Regions from separate parts of the Arthrobacter sp. MMS18-M83 genome, predicted to be linked through region 1. Evidence: riboswitches for the same ligand, from Rfam matches in the RefSeq annotation. Region 1 holds a riboswitch; the other holds the start of a gene.
What was found. A riboswitch is a leader RNA that binds a small molecule or an ion and turns the genes downstream of it on or off. The one in region 1 is predicted to bind glycine.

Region 1 (7,835 bases):
ATCGGGACCGGCATCCGGCAGCGGGCGTCTAAGGGAGCGTCACGTCCGCTCAGCGGGCGTCTTTCGCGACCGAGCCCGCAGAGGATGTCGGTCCCGACGGGCTAAACGCAACCACGGTCACCCACCCACCGAAACTTACTTGGCTCGCTTGTAGAACGGCAAGGCGACGACTTCGAACAGCTCGGGCTTGCCGCGCAGGTCTACGTCCAGTGCCGTGCCGGGTTCTGCGTGTTCGACGTCGACATACGCCAGTGCCACGGGGTAACCGAGGGTGGGGCTGGGCTGGCCGGAGGTGACTTCGCCGACAACCACGCCGTCCTTGAGGACCGCGTAGTGGCTACGGCCGGCGCGGCGGCCCAGGCCCTTGAGGCCAACCAGCTTGCGGCCGCTAGTGGAACCGGCGCCCTCGGCCTTCAAGGCTTCCAGGGCGGAACGGCCCACGAAGTCGCTTTCCTTGGCCAACGAAACTACTGGGCCCAGACCCGCCGCGAAGGGGTTGCCTTCGCGGGAGAGCTCGTTGCCGTAGAGCGGCATGCCGGCTTCGAGACGCAGGGAGTCGCGGGAAGCGAGGCCCGCGGGGATCAGCTCGCCGTCTTCGGCTGCGGCGGCGATTGCTTGCCACAGGGCGGCAGCGGCATCGTTGTCCACGAAGATCTCGAAACCGTCTTCACCGGTGTAGCCAGTGCGGGCGAGCAGCAGTTCCACGGTGTTCCCGGCAAAGGTGAAGGGCACCTCGACGGCGGCGTAGTACTTGAGCTCGGTGAGGAGGGAGTGCTGTTCAGCCGGGACCAAACGGAGGAGGATCTCTTCCGCCTTGGGGCCCTGGACGGCGATTAGCGAGGTGGCTGCCGAGGCGTCCTCGACGACGACGTCAAAGTTGGCGGCGCGCTGTGCCACAGCCTCGGCAACAACCTTGGCGTTGCCGGCGTTCGGAACCACGAGGAACTTGGAATCCCCACGGCGGTAGGTGATGAGGTCGTCGATGATGCCGCCGTCTTCCTGGCAGATCAGCGAGTACTTGGCCTTGCCAACCGACATGGCCGAAATTTTGCCGACCAGCGCGTAGTCCAGAAAAGCGGCTGCTTCCGGACCGGTGACCCAGACTTCGCCCATGTGGGAGAGGTCGAACAAGCCTGCGGACTGGCGGACGGCGTGGTGCTCGGCCAGTTCGGACGAGTATTTCAGGGGCATCTGCCAGCCACCGAAATCGGTGAAGGAAGCGCCGAGCTTCTTGTGCTCTTCGTAGAGCGCAGTGTAGTTCTCAGTCATCGTGAGGAGTCCTTTAGTTCTCGAAGGCTTCGATCGGAGGGCAGGAGCAGACCAGGTTACGGTCGCCTGCGGCGCCGTCGATGCGGCCTACGGGCGGGAAGTACTTGTCCTGCTTGAGGTGGTGGACGGGGAAGACAGCCTGCTCGCGGGAGTATTCGCGGTTCCAGTCAGAGCTCACGACGGCGGCCGCGGTGTGCGGTGCGTGGCGCAGCGGGCTGTCCTCCACCGTGAAGTCGCCGCTCGCGACCTGGTCGATTTCCTTGCGGATGGTGATCATGGCTTCGATGAAGCGGTCGATCTCGCCCAGGTCCTCGGACTCGGTGGGCTCCACCATCAGGGTGCCCGCCACCGGGAACGCCAGCGTCGGGGCGTGGAAACCGTAGTCGATGAGGCGTTTGGCCACGTCCTCGGCGGTAACGCCGGTGCGGGCCGTCAGTTCGCGCAGGTCCAGGATGCACTCGTGAGCCACGAGTCCGTCTTCGCCCGTGTAGAGAACCGGGAAGTACTCGTTGAGGCGGGAGGCGATGTAGTTCGCGGCAAGCAGCGCGGACTTGGTGGCCTCGGTGAGGCCTTCGCCACCCATGAGCTTCACGTACGCCCACGAAATCGGCAGGACACCGGCCGAACCGAAGCGGGACGCCGAGATGGCAACGCCGTGCCCGTCTTCATGGGCTGCCTTGTTGGCATCGCCCGGCATGAAGGGTGCAAGGTGCGCCTTGGCAGCGACCGGGCCCACGCCCGGTCCGCCGCCGCCGTGCGGGATGCAGAAGGTCTTGTGCAGGTTCAGGTGGGACACGTCGCCGCCGAACTTGCCCGGCTGGGCCAGGCCCACGAGCGCGTTGAGGTTGGCGCCGTCAACGTACACCTGGCCGCCGGCCGCATGCACGGAGTCGCAGATTTCGCGGACGTCAGCGTCGTACACGCCGTGGGTGGAGGGGTAGGTGATCATGATGGCCGAGAGGACGTCCTTGTTGGCGTCGATCTTGGCCTGCAGGTCCGCGTGGTCGATGGTGCCGTCGGCCGCGGTGGCCACGACGACAACCTTCATGCCGGCCAGCACTGCCGAGGCAGCGTTGGTGCCGTGGGCGGAAGCCGGGATGAGGCATACGTTGCGCTGGAGGTCGCCGCGGGAGTGGTGGTAGCCGCGGATGGCCAGCAGGCCCGCGAGTTCGCCCTGGGAACCGGCGTTGGGCTGGATGGAGACCTGGTCGTAACCGGTGATCTCCGTGAGGTCGGCTTCCAAATCTTCGATCAGTTCGCGCCAGCCCTCTGTCTGGGAATCCGGGGCGAACGGGTGGATCGAGGCGAATTCCGGCCAGGAGATCGCTTCCATCTCGGCCGTGGCGTTCAGCTTCATGGTGCAGGAACCCAGCGGGATCATGGTGCGGTCCAGCGCGAGGTCGCGGTCCGAAAGCTTGCGGATGTAGCGCAACAGCTGGGTTTCGGAACGGTGCGTGTTGAACACCGGGTGCTGAAGGTAATCGGAAGAACGCTCGACGGCGGCCTCCAGGGCGAAGCCCTCACGTGACTCCGCGAGCGAAGCACCGAAGGCGGCGACGACGTCGGCGAGGACCGCCGTCGTCGTGGTCTCGTCGACAGAGATGCCCACGGTGTCCGCGTCGATGCCGCGCAGGTTGATGCCCTTGGCCTCAGCGGCAGCAACGATCTCGGCTGCCCTGCCCGGGACGCGGACGGTGACGGTGTCGAAGAAGCTGCCGTGCAGGACCTCAAGGCCCGCGGCCTTCAGGGACGCGGCGAGCGTGCGGGCGTGGTTGTGGGCGGTTTCGGCGATCGCCTTCAGGCCGTCGGGGCCGTGGTACACGGCGTACATCGAGGAGACGATGGCAAGCAGTGCCTGCGCGGTGCAGATGTTGGACGTGGCCTTCTCGCGGCGGATGTGCTGCTCGCGGGTCTGCAGCGCCAGGCGGTACGCGGGGGTGCCGGCGTCGTCCTTTGAAACGCCCACCAGGCGGCCGGGCATGGAGCGCTCGAGGCCCTTCTGAACGGCCATGTAGGCGGCGTGCGGGCCGCCGAAGAACAGCGGCACGCCGAAGCGCTGGGTGGAACCGACAGCGATGTCGGCACCCTGCTCGCCCGGAGGCGTGATCAGCGTGAGGGCGAGGAGGTCGGCGGCAACGGTGACGAGGGCGCCGCGTTCCTTGGCGGCGGCGATCACGGCGGAGTGGTCGAACACCCGGCCGGAAACGCCCGGCTGCTGCAGCACGATGCCGTTGATGTCGCCGTCGGGCAGTCCCTTGGACAGGTCGGCGATCTCCACTTCGAAGCCCAGCGCCTCGGCGCGGCCCTTCACGATGGCGAGGGTCTGCGGGAGGCAGTCGGCGTCGAGGACGGTCTTGCCGTCGTGGGCCGTCTTGTTCTTGTTGGCGCGACGCATCATGAGGACTGCTTCGGCGACGGCCGTGGCTTCATCCAGCAGGGAGGCGTTGGCGATGGGCAGGCCCACGAGGTCCTGGACCATGGTCTGGAAGTTCAGCAGTGCCTCGAGGCGGCCCTGGGAAATTTCCGGCTGGTACGGCGTGTAGGCCGTGTACCAGGCCGGGGACTCGAGGATGTTGCGGCGGATCACCGGCGGAGTGACGGTGTCGTAGTAGCCCTGGCCGATCATCTGCACGGCCGTCTTGTTCTTGGCCGCCAGTTTGCGCAGTTCGGCCAGAACTTCGACCTCACTGAGGGCGTTCTGGAGGGTCAGGGCGACGTCCTGGCGGATGTCATTGGGAACCGCGGTGTCCACGAGCGAATCGACACTGTCGTAACCGACAGACTTGAGCATGATGTCAATGTCGGCCTGGCGACGGGCGCCGATATGCCGGTCAACGAACGTGGTGGAGGTTGAACTAACCGTCACGAAGGAACTCCATTACTAAGGCGGCGTGGGTACGCCACAGCTAATCGGGTTCCTCCCCGCTCTGTATTGGACCTGAGAGTTTCCGCGAATCCGTGCTTATGGGCACTGTTTCGCTTGCACCGTCGGTGAGCACAGCGTGTTCCAGTGTCTGGGACACCAGAGGGCAGCGTGCTGCTTTCCAGAGTTGCCTTGCCGCGGCGGTGCGTGGGCCTGAGAGATTCCTGGGGAGGATTTGCTCCTACGGCGCCTGCATCACTTGCCTGCAGGACTCTCCCGCCGCAGATCAAAGGCGTATTCAGTTGTGTGAATCGGATCGTGGTTGCCGGTGACGGCTGCCACAACTGTCAATTGTCCTATGGACTGCTCGCGTCCGCAAATGATGTCACCGGTCTCGCCCGACTTTCCCAACTGACTGGCACCTGTTGTCGTTTTGGAGCCTCTAAACGACAACTACTGCGAGCCAGTTGGGCCACCGTTCAGTCACGGAGGCGTTCGACGGCGGCCAGCAGCGCACCGACGTCGGCGCTCCTCTCGCTCGCATTGGTTCCCGGGCCGCCTTCAAGCATTGCGTTGAAGTAGAGCCCATCGCCCATATACCGGACCGCTTTGGCTATCTCCGGACCCACTTCCTCGGCGAGCACATCCAGCCATTGTTGCTGGATCCCTGCAAAGCGCCTGCGGGTTTCTTCGTGGGCCACCTCCGCGAGCCGCGTGGCGGCGACGAACACCCTGTCCATGGGGGTATCGGCCCAAAGCGAGGACTTGATGAAGAACGCCGAAGCGCCCTCGGGAGCCGCCTTCATCGCCTCAATGTCCATTGCTGCGAGCCTGTCCATGCGTTCCAGCAGGGCGCTGATCATGGCTTCCTTGTTGGGGAAATGGTAGAGCAGGCCGCCCTTGGACACTCCCGCGCGTTTGGCGACGGCGTCGAGCGTGGCAGCCCGCTCCCCCACCTCGATCAGCAGGGCTTCAAAGGCATCCAGGACAGCGTCCCGGGCAATAGGTTTTCGCGGCATGGTGTCCATCATCCCCTAGTTGGATATGTCAGTGTCGATACGGCAAGTTGAAACTATACCGTCCAGACGGTACAGTTATTCTCATGTTCAGCCCGTCCACAACCCAGCATCCCCGCACCCCGTCAACCCAATCCGCCCCGTGGCGCGATTGGACTGCCCTGGCGCTCTTGATGTTCCCCGTGCTGCTGGTGGCTGTTGACAACACTGCGCTGACATTTGCTCTTCCGGAAATCGCCCGGACGCTGGAGGTCGGGGGCGTGCAGCTGCTTTGGATTGTGGATGCCTATGCGCTGGTGCTGGCGGCATTGCTGGTATCCATGGGCAACCTGGGAGACAGGATCGGCCGCCGCCGCTTGCTCCTGATCGGCAGCACGGGCTTCGCAGCCGTTTCCGCAGCCACCGCGTTCGCCCCGTCGGCCGAATGGCTCATTGCGGGACGCGCCGGCCTGGGCATCTTCGGAGCCATGCTCATGCCGTCCACATTGTCCTTGATCCGCAACATCTTCCCGGACCCGAACCGCCGCCGGCTTGCCATCGCGGTGTGGGCCGCGGGATTCTCCGGCGGCGCCGCGCTCGGGCCGATCTTCGGCGGCTGGCTCGTGGAACATTTCTGGTGGGGAGCCGTGTTCCTGGTGGCCGTGCCGCTGTTGTTGCCCCTCCTTGCCTTCGGCCCGTTCCTGATTCCCGAGTCCAAGGATCGCAATCCGGGCAAGCCTGACGTTCCCAGCATCGCGATGTCCATCCTGACCATGGCACCGGTGGTTTATGGCATCAAAGAGGTCGCTGTGCACGGCTTCGGCCCCGCCCCTGCAGCCTTCATGGCGTTCGGCCTGGCCATGGGAATCATCTTTGTCCGCAGGCAGCGCTCCTTGGCATCGCCCATGCTGGACGTGCGTCTTTTTGGGAACAAGGTGTTCAGCACAGCCATCATTGCCAACGTCCTGTCCCTGTTTTCCATGACGGGCTTCATCTACTTCTTCGCGCAGCACTTGCAGCTTGTGGAGGGCCAGTCCCCCATGGAGGCAGGAATCGCCATGGTTCCGGCTCTGCTGGCCACCATCGTGGCGGGCATGGTGGTGGTTCCCCTGGTCAAGCGGATCCGCCCGGGACTGGTGGTGGCATCCGGCCTGACGTTGAGCGCCATGGGTTATCTCGTGGCGGCCTTGGGCAACCATGGCCAGGGCCCCGGGTACCTTTTGACGGCACTCTTGCTGCTTGCCATCGGGGTTGGATCGGCGGAGACCATCTCCAACGACCTCATCCTGGGGGCCGTTCCTGCCGACAAGGCCGGCGCGGCCTCGGCGATCTCCGAGACAGGCTACGAACTCGGCTCATTGCTGGGCACGGCAGTCCTGGGCTCGATCCTGACGGCGTCCTACCAGCACCACCTGCTTCTTCCTGTTGAATTGTCCGGCCATGCTGCCGAACGCTCCCGGGAGACGCTCGCCGGAGCGGTGGGCACCGCAGCGTCACTCCCCCAGCCACTGGCTGGCGCCTTGACCGCCGCGGCGCGTGCCGCCTTCGAATCGGGCGTCCACATCACCGCGGCGATCGGGCTGGTACTGATGGCGGGAGCGGCAGTCCTTGCCGCCGTCGCACTCCGCCGCGTGCCGACCGCGAAGTAAGCCGTCAGTTGCCTTCGACGAAGGCCTTGAGGGCATCGAGGAGACCCTCGATGCCCTCTTTGCGGCCTTCCACATGGTCTTCGTCGGTGAAGTACGCTCCTTGCTCGGTCAGAGCGAGGCGGGTTCCTTCGCCGTCGGGCTCCATTTCGATGGTGGATAGCGAGACGGACGTCCGCTGGCCGTTGAGATACATTTCGTAGGTGTAGACGATCCGCTCGTTCTCGACGATGTCGTGATAGACCGCCTTCATGCTGGAGACGAAGCCGCCCTCAGGGCCGCCGGTGTCCGTCTCGGTGCCACCTTCGCGGAAGTCAAGGCTGGATTCGCCCTGAGTCCACTCTTCCGGGCCGACGAACCATTTCTTCTTGTTGCCGTAGTCCGAAAATGCTGACCAGACACGTGACACCGGGGCATTGAGTTTGCGTTCGAGGGTGAAGCTTGCATGCGTAATGGGGGTGCTCATGGCTACTCCTGTGTTGGTTTGGCGGGGTGGTTTTGATTGAGGAAACTCTCCAGGCGGTCCAGCCGGCGCTCGGCCGATGTCCGGCGAAGCCCGAGCCAGGCCTCCGCCTCGCGGACCGGTCCGGGGACGATGCTGCAGCTGCGGACCCGGCCGATCTTCTCGCTGCGCACCAGCCCGCTGTGTTCCAGGACCTGGAGGTGCTGGACAATCGCCGGGAGGCTCATGGCGAAGGGCTTCGCCAATTCCGAGACCGACGCCGGGCCCTCGCACAGCCGGGCCACGATGGCCCTGCGAGTGGGGTCGGCAAGGGCGTGGAAAACGGAATCGAGATCCGCGGCGCCTTGATTGTTAAGCACATGCTTAAGTATTCGCTTAAGTCTTTCAAAGTCAAGAGGCAGGGACCGTCGCGGTGCGGCTACTGGCAGGGTCCGCCCGGGCCCACGGCTAGGCTGGGCCCATGAGCACAGCTGAGCAAGGGTCCACCTGGCACGCCGAACACAAAGCAGCATTGAGCTCGGGTCAGCGAGCCGCGGATATCATGCGCAATGGGATGGGGAGCTGGCCGTTCGTGGGCGGCTTCATCTTCTTCATGCTTG
Region 2 (7,835 bases), 890 kb from region 1:
GGACCTGGAGGAAGCTATTGCGCACCTGCTGTCCGTCCCGCATACTCCGTCCAGCCTGGAATGGCCCATTGACCTTCAGTACCTGGCCCTGCCAGAGGACCAGCGACCAGCGGACCCACCCAGCCGGCCTGAAGTCTCCATCGACCATGAAGCCGTGGCCGAAGCCGTTGAACTGCTCTCGCAGGCCAAGAGGCCCCTCATCTGGGCAGGTGGCGGGGCCGCAGGTGCCGGTACGGCTCTCGCAGAGCTGCTGCACCGCCTCGGGGCCGGGTTGCTGACCAGCAATTCAGGCAGAGGCGTGGTGCCCGAAGACGACGATCAGGTAATCGGAAACTTCGCAACCACGCCCGAGGCGCTGGCACTCCTCGAAGACGCGGACGTGCTGCTGAGTGTTGGAACGCATTTCCGTTCCAACGAAACGAAGCACTACTCTATGGCACTGCCCAGCACGCACATCCAGCTTGACATTGATCCTGCCGCCATCGGCCGTGTCTACCCGGCTGATGTCGGGCTGGAGGGGGATTCCCGAATCCTGCTCGAGCAGATCGTCAGGAAACTCTCCGCCCCCTGCGTCGAGACGGGCTGGACCGAGCGGGTGCGCGCGACGCGCCGGAACGTCCGTGCCGCCCTGACCGAATACATCGGCGGGTATGCCGAGATCTGCGAAAGCCTTCGCCGGCGGCTTGACCGCGAATCGGTGATCGCCCGGGACGTGACGATCCCCTCCAGCCAATGGGGCAACCGCCTGCTGGAAATCTACTCTCGGGAAACGAACATTTTCCCGCTCGGCGGCGGGATCGGTCAGGGACTCGCCATGGGCATCGGCGCCGCCTGCGCCCGGCCCGGGATCCCCACAGCGGTGATCGTCGGCGACGGCGGACTGGCGGTCCACCTCGGTGAGCTCGCCTCCCTAGCAGGTTCGGGTGCCTGGTGCGTAGCCCTGGTCTTCAATGACAGCGGCTACGGAGTCCTTCGGAACATGCAAAAGGCCAACGGCTTCGCCGAAGCCGGCGTGAACCTTCACACACCGGACTTCGATCTGTTGGCCCAATCACTTCACCTGCCGTTCTGGCGGGTCCGTGGTTCCGGACAGTTCGACCAGGCGCTGGAGGAAGCGCTGGCAGTCCGAGGACCGGCGGTAATCGAAATTGACGTCACGGCCCTGGACCCAGCCCCGGGAGCGTTTGTGCTGCCGGTGCATATCCCCAGCCGGAACCACTAAAGGACGAAGAGGAAAAATGGCACACACAGAACCACCGACTCTGGACAGTCCACAAGCGGACACACGGCAGATCCGGCACCGGGTCGTCTGTCTCCACAACGGCTCCGGAGCCGGGGAATGGTACACACGGCAGGTGGCCGCCTACGATGCCCAAACCTTGGATGGCAACGATCTGGGTGCCACCGCCCCAGAAGACCAGCTTGAAGGATGGGTCACAGCTGCTGCCGCAGCGCTGCGGGACGGCGGGGTCACCCCGGTGCACCTAGTGGCTTCCGGCCGTACCGTCTACGGCACGATCGTGCTCGCCGGCCGTTATCCCGAGCTGGTCAAAAGCATGATTCTCGGTGACCCGGAGGTTGACACCTCCATCGAGGGATATGCCCATTCGCTCCAGCTCGTTCAAGCCCCATCGCTGGTTATCGCCGCCGCGCCGCAGGCAGACACCGACATCGCCAAGCCCCAGAGCATTGCCGGCGGCATCGACAATGGGGTCTTCGTCATTATCGAAAATACCGCCGTCCCCGCACACCGAACAAGGGCTGACTCTTTCAACGAGTGGGCCACATCATTCATGAACATCGCCGAAGGCCTGCACACCTTCGCCGAATCGGAGGAGGATTTCCGTGACTGAACAATACCTAGAACCGAATCAGGCCCGCACCGGGCGTGTGACTCCCTACGAGAAGAAACTCGCCGGGGCACTCAGCGAGATCTTCGCTGGCGGCACAAAAGATCTGCCGCGAGTGGTTGCAGGTTTGAACGGCCTCGGTCTAAATGCTCCGGATGGCAGCCCGTGGGACGAAGCCCGTTTCCGCGCCGAAATGCGACGATTGGGAGAATAAGAAATGACAACTACAACACAAACCGCACGCCCCACCGGCGGCAAGAGCAAGACAAAGAACGTCGTCGGCGTCCGCCACGAAGTCGATGCCAAGGAACTGGCAGTGATGGGCTTGCGGGACCGCTGGTACCCCGTCTACCCCTCCCGTTTCGTCGGCGTTGGGGACATGGTCAAGGTCAAGCGCCTGGGCGTGGACTGGCTGCTGTTCCGCGACGCCACCGGACGTATTCGTATGCTCGAGGACCGCTGCCCCCACCGCAGTGCCCCCCTCTCGGTCGGTCAGCACCTCGGAGACCGCGTGGCCTGCAAATATCACGGAGTACAGGTCGATGGAAACGGTACGGTAATTTCCGTTCCTGGCATGCCCGGATGTGCCCTCGAAGGCCGAACCGTCACGACGTCGCTGGCAGTTGCAGAAGCAGCCGATACCATCTTTGCGTTCATGCCACTGACAACTGATTCCGAGGTAACGGAGTTCAAGCTGCCGGACCGCTTGGCCAATCCGGAAATTTCCTGGTTCTCGAACTTCGCGGAATGGAAGGGGCCCTGGCGTTTCTACATGGACAACGTCCTGGATCCGATGCACGGCGCTTTCCTTCACCGCGACTCACACTCAATGTTCGGCGGAGACACCAGCGCCCGCTTCCGCATCCGCGAAACCGACCGTGGCTTCTTCTTTGAGAAGACGGACCAGCGCGGCGTGAACTTCGACTGGGTCGAGTACTGCCGCGAAGCCATGGACTACGTCGATCTGGAAATCCCCTATGCCGAGTCCGCAGGACCCGGCGGGACTTTTGGCATCGTCGGCATGGCCACTCCCATTGATGCAAACAACTCGGCAATTTTCCATTGGCGCACCCGCACCGTCTCCGACTGGGAGCGCGACGTCTGGCGGTTCATGTACAAGACGACCCTTGAAGAAAAACACTGGGCAGTCTTGGAACAGGACCGAGAAGTCCTCGAAGCTCTCGCCGCCGACGCTGACAAAGACGAACACCTCTATCAGCACGATCTCGGCGTCGCACGGATCAGGCGTGTATACGAAGCCGACGCTGAAAAGCAGGCCGCCGTCCTCAGAGGGGAAGGCCTTTAATAGAGCCTCCGAAAGTCGGAATGTAATTGGCAATCCGACTTTCGGGGGCCGCCAACCTCCTCTCCCGCTAAGGCGCTGTAGAGCGCGTGAAAGCACCGGTAGTTCAGAGTGCGAGCGGAACTAACTGCCTACTATCAAGACTTGAAGGACATTATGAAGTCAGCACGCACCTGCCGAGTCGGAGTTATCGGTTACGGCGCCATCGGAGTACCCGTCGTTGCTGGGATTACCAAGGGACGGGTCGCAGGGGCTGTCTTGGAAGGGGTCATCTCCCGGAGCCTGCTAAGCAGTGCCCCGGTGAAGCAGCTCACCCTGACGGAGGCTCTGGAATGCTGCGACTTGCTGGTTGAATGTGCAGGTCAGGAAGCACTCGTCGAACACGCCGAGTTTGTCCTCCGCGCGGGTGTTGACCTGCTCGTGACGTCGGTTGGTGCCCTGGCGGATAGAGAATTCTCAAAGCAGCTCAACGCCGCCGGGCCCGGGCGGCTCTTCCTGACATCTGGCGCAGTTGGCGGCCTCGACCTTTTGTCCTCAGGCGCCCGGGCGGCAGGCTATGACAGAGTCACGATTACGACGACGAAACTGCCGGACTCCCTTGTCCAGCCCTGGATGAACGAGGCTTTGGTTGAGGAGATACGCAATGCTCGTGGCCCACTGGACATTTATAAAGGATCGGCCGCTGAGGCCGCGCTGTTATTCCCCAAGTCCCTAAACGCTGGCGCCGCCGTTGCCATCGCTGTTAACAACTGGGACGCTGTGACGGTCAGAGTAAGGGCAGACCCCGCGGCGGAACTGACCAGCCACGTCATCGAAGCTTCTGGAAACATGGGGGAATACCGGTTCGAAATCCGCAACAAGCCTTCTGAGGACAATCCGAGGACAAGCGGTGTAGTACCGTTCGCCGTACTACGATCTCTGGACTCCATTATCGGTGGCCGGGGTGGGTTGATATGAGTGCAGGAACCGCCTCGAACTACAGCCTCCCGCATCGGGCAGTAAGCGTTTCAGGAGCCTCGGCCAACCGCTTCCATCGCATTGACATCAAAAGCGACCACCGATGCCTCCGCCTTCTTTAACAGCGCTGCGAGTTGATCGAGCTCCGATGGTGTCAGACCGCTCAACATTTGACGTTGCTTGTCTAAATGCTTTCCGAATGCCTCATCGATAACAGCCTTACCATGTGCGGTCAGCTGGGCGTACACAACCCGACGGTCTTCGCGGGTCCGAACTCTCTCGATGAGGTTCTGCTCCTCCATCCTGTCCAACCGGAAAGTAATACCACCGGTCGTGAGCATGGAGGAGGTCGCGAGCTCGCCGGCCGTCTTCCGGTGCGGTGGCCCGGAGCGGCGCAGATTGGCCAGGACGTCGAAGGACGCAAGTGTCAGACCGTACGCATCAAAGTAGGAACTTTCGACAGCGCGGACCTGATTGGCCAGCCGCAAGAGCCGCCCGAGGACGCCAATTGAGCTCGCATCCAAGTCCGGCCGTTCACGCAGCCAATCCGCCAGAATGCGGTCAATGGCGTCGGCTTCAGTTGAATCGTCAGGCATGGACCCGTCCTTTGGATGTAGGTGATGCATCTAAACATTGAGCTTTTCAGCAATCAATTAACTCAGTCTAGTTCCACTCAAGGTCTTGTTACTTAGTTCAATTTACCTTAGTGTTGAGATAGTTAGAGTTGAGGGAGTCACTCCTGAGCTTTGCTGCCAATTTTTGGTTTACATCGCCCCAGTCAGAGAGGTTTAACAATGAGTGAAACCGTAAGTGCACCGACAACAGATCTCGAAGAGCTCATCGATTCGTCTATCGCGTCCCGTGAGAGCCGTGTTGTTGACTTTGACACTCTGAAATTCCAGACAAAAATGGGAGACAAATTCCGGCGTGGCCAGGTCCGTTACATCGGCTCCGGGGCTACCGGGGACCACTCGGACGATAACAACATCCTCCAGGCCGAGCACTTCACGTTCTCTAACATGGTTCTGCCGGCCGGGTGCGTAGGACCGGAGCACACTCACCCTGACGTCGAAGAGGTGTTCTTTGTCCTCGAGGGGCAGGTGGAGTTCAGCGTCCACGATGTCGAGGACGGTACAAAGACGGCCAGTCGTGTTTTGGGCTACCGCGACCTGATTCGCGTTCCTGCAGGCGTTCCCCGGAGCCTTCGCACCGTCAGCGAAGATGATGCGCTGATCTGCGTAATCATCGGTGCGAAAAAGCCGGAGATTCCCTTCTACCCGCCGACCTCCGAGATGCACGGAGTCACTCGCTAAAAATGTTCTCCGAGAAGCGCGGGTACAAGTTTGAGCCGTACCCGCGCATCCGGAGTTCCGGTTGAACAGCCGACTCTTTGCGCACCGTCCGGGCACCGGATACCATGTGAGACGTGTCACCGAAAGGTGGCACGTGCTTATGATCTGCGGCGGGAGAGCCCTGCCGGTACGTTTTAGCAGGCGCCGTAGGAGCAAATCCTCCCCAGGAATCTCTCAGGCCCATGTACCGCCGCGGCAAGGCAACTCTGGAAAGCAGCCCGGGCAACCGGACTCACCGACGGTGCAAGCGTCCAGCCGCGAAGGCGGGGTGGCGCGGAAACTCTCAGGTCCAATACAGAGCGGGGAGGAACCGAATCATCGTGGCGCGTCCGCGCCACCTGAATTATGGAGTTCCTCATGACCCTGGTACCTGAAGGCCGTAAGCTGCTGCGCGTTGAACAGCGCAACAAAGCCGTCCCGGTCGAACGCAAGCCCGAGTGGATCAAGGCCAAGGTCCAGATGGGCCCGGAATTCGTGGGCCTGAAGAACCTCGTGAAAAAGGAAGGCCTGCACACCGTCTGCGAGGAAGCCGGCTGCCCGAACATCTTCGAGTGCTGGGAAGACAAGGAAGCAACCTTCCTGATCGGCGGCTCCGAATGCACCCGCCGCTGCGACTTCTGCCAGATCGACACCGGCAAACCCTCCCCCGTGGACATGTTCGAACCCACCAAGGTCGCCCGCTCCGTCCAGGCCATGGCCCTGCGCTACGCCACCGTCACCGGCGTCGCCCGGGACGACCTCGCCGACGAGGGCGTCTGGCTCTACGCCGAAACCGTCCGCAAGATCCACGAACTGAACCCCGGCACCGGGGTGGAACTGCTCATCCCGGACTTCTCCGGCAAACCCGAACACATCAGCGCGATCTGCGACTCCGCCCCCGAGGTCTTCGCGCACAACGTCGAGACCGTGCCCCGGATCTTCAAGCGCATCCGCCCCGCGTTCCGCTACGACCGCTCCCTGGACGTCATCACCCAGGGCCGGGACGCCGGCATGGTCACCAAATCCAACCTGATCCTGGGCATGGGCGAAACCCGGGCCGAAATCTCCGAAGCCCTTACCGACCTGCACGCCGCGGGCTGCGACCTGATCACCATCACCCAGTACCTGCGCCCCTCCGAACGGCACCTGCCCGTGGACCGCTGGGTCAAACCCCAGGAATTCGTCGAGCTCGCCGCCGAAGCCGAGGACATCGGCTTCCTCGGCGTCATGTCCGGACCCCTGGTCCGCTCCTCCTACCGCGCCGGACGCCTCTGGGCCACCGCGATGCGCAAAAAAGGCCGCGACATCCCCACCCACCTGGCCCACATCGCCGACGGCATCCAGGACTCCGGCACCACCCGCCAGGAAGCCAGCACCCTCCTCGCACACCACGCGACGGCCTGATCCGTAAGGACCCCAGCATGTTCCCCACCCGGATTGAAATCATTCCCTCGGACGGAATCGTCGAGAAGGTCCAGGCGACGGTGCCTGTATCCACAACACTCACCGTTACCTGCTTGCCCCATCACGGCATTACGCGAACCATGGAGGCTTCCCTGAAGCTCAGCCTCCTCGGCTACAACGTGATTCCGCATCTCTCGGCACGCGGGCTGGAGGACCGGGGCAGCTTTCCGGCATCCTCCGGGACTGCGAAGGTGCGGGGATCACCGAGGTCTTCGCCGTTGGTGGAGACGGACCGCGAGGTGCTGGCCCCTACGAATCGTGCCTTCACCTCGTGGAGGATATCGCCGAATACTCCGGCGGCAGGATTTCGGCGGGCATCGCCGGCTACCCTGAAGGTCATCCTTCCGTGGGCGGGCTGGACCTCTTGGATGCCCTGTTGGCGAAACAGCATCTGGCCACGCACGTTGTCACACAGATGTGCTTCTCCTCACCCAAGGTCCGGGATTACACAGCGCTCCTGCGTCGCGAAGGGGTGGAACTGCCGGTGTGGGCCGGAGTGGCCGGGGCGGTTCCCCGGACCAAGCTGCTGGCCCTGGCAACCCAGATCGGCGTCGGGACGTCCCTGAAGTTCCTCAGCAGCAAGGGAACTCTCGCCCGCCGGCTCTTGAGCGGCGACAGGTACTCACCGGAGAGCCTCGTCTCCGAACTCATGGCCCACGCGGACAGCGTCGCGGGAATCCATCTCTACAGCTTCAACAGGCTGGACAGGCCCACGTGGGAACCAATGGACCTGCCCGATCCTGCGGCCAACGAACCAGCCTCCGCGTAGCCGGCGGGCGGCCTTAACTGGTTCCGGGGACCCCTAGCTCCCCGGGACCGAAATCACCGCGACCGTCTTCTGGGCGTCGTCCCGCAGTTCCACGCCCGAGATCCCGGCGAGCTGGACCGGCGTCGCGCCCGTCACCTTGATGCGTCCGCTGGACGTCGCGG

Region 2: another riboswitch for glycine. It lies ahead of lipA (lipoyl synthase); the one in region 1 lies ahead of gcvP (aminomethyl-transferring glycine dehydrogenase).

Annotation. Positions count from the first base shown of each region.
Region 1 is NZ_CP113343.1:2,031,015-2,038,849, forward strand. It holds gene gcvT (glycine cleavage system aminomethyltransferase GcvT) at 136-1,269, opposite strand; gene gcvP (aminomethyl-transferring glycine dehydrogenase) at 1,283-4,135, opposite strand; glycine riboswitch at 4,187-4,322, opposite strand; glycine riboswitch at 4,324-4,421, opposite strand; gene OW521_RS09510 (TetR/AcrR family transcriptional regulator) at 4,612-5,151, opposite strand; gene OW521_RS09515 (MFS transporter) at 5,235-6,776, shown strand; gene OW521_RS09520 (SRPBCC family protein) at 6,781-7,239, opposite strand; gene OW521_RS09525 (ArsR/SmtB family transcription factor) at 7,242-7,595, opposite strand; gene OW521_RS09530 (DUF1003 domain-containing protein) at 7,697-7,835, shown strand, end outside.
Region 2 is NZ_CP113343.1:2,920,845-2,928,679, reverse strand. It holds gene OW521_RS13875 (thiamine pyrophosphate-binding protein) at 1-1,222, shown strand, start outside; gene OW521_RS13870 (alpha/beta fold hydrolase) at 1,239-1,853, shown strand; gene OW521_RS13865 (recombinase-like helix-turn-helix domain-containing protein) at 1,846-2,064, shown strand; gene OW521_RS13860 (Rieske 2Fe-2S domain-containing protein) at 2,068-3,156, shown strand; gene OW521_RS13855 (aspartate dehydrogenase domain-containing protein) at 3,310-4,110, shown strand; gene OW521_RS13850 (MarR family winged helix-turn-helix transcriptional regulator) at 4,161-4,706, opposite strand; gene OW521_RS13845 (cupin domain-containing protein) at 4,905-5,423, shown strand; glycine riboswitch at 5,564-5,662, shown strand; glycine riboswitch at 5,664-5,770, shown strand; gene lipA (lipoyl synthase) at 5,820-6,845, shown strand; gene OW521_RS13835 (methylenetetrahydrofolate reductase) at 6,934-7,674, shown strand; gene OW521_RS13830 (anti-sigma factor) at 7,708-7,835, opposite strand, start outside.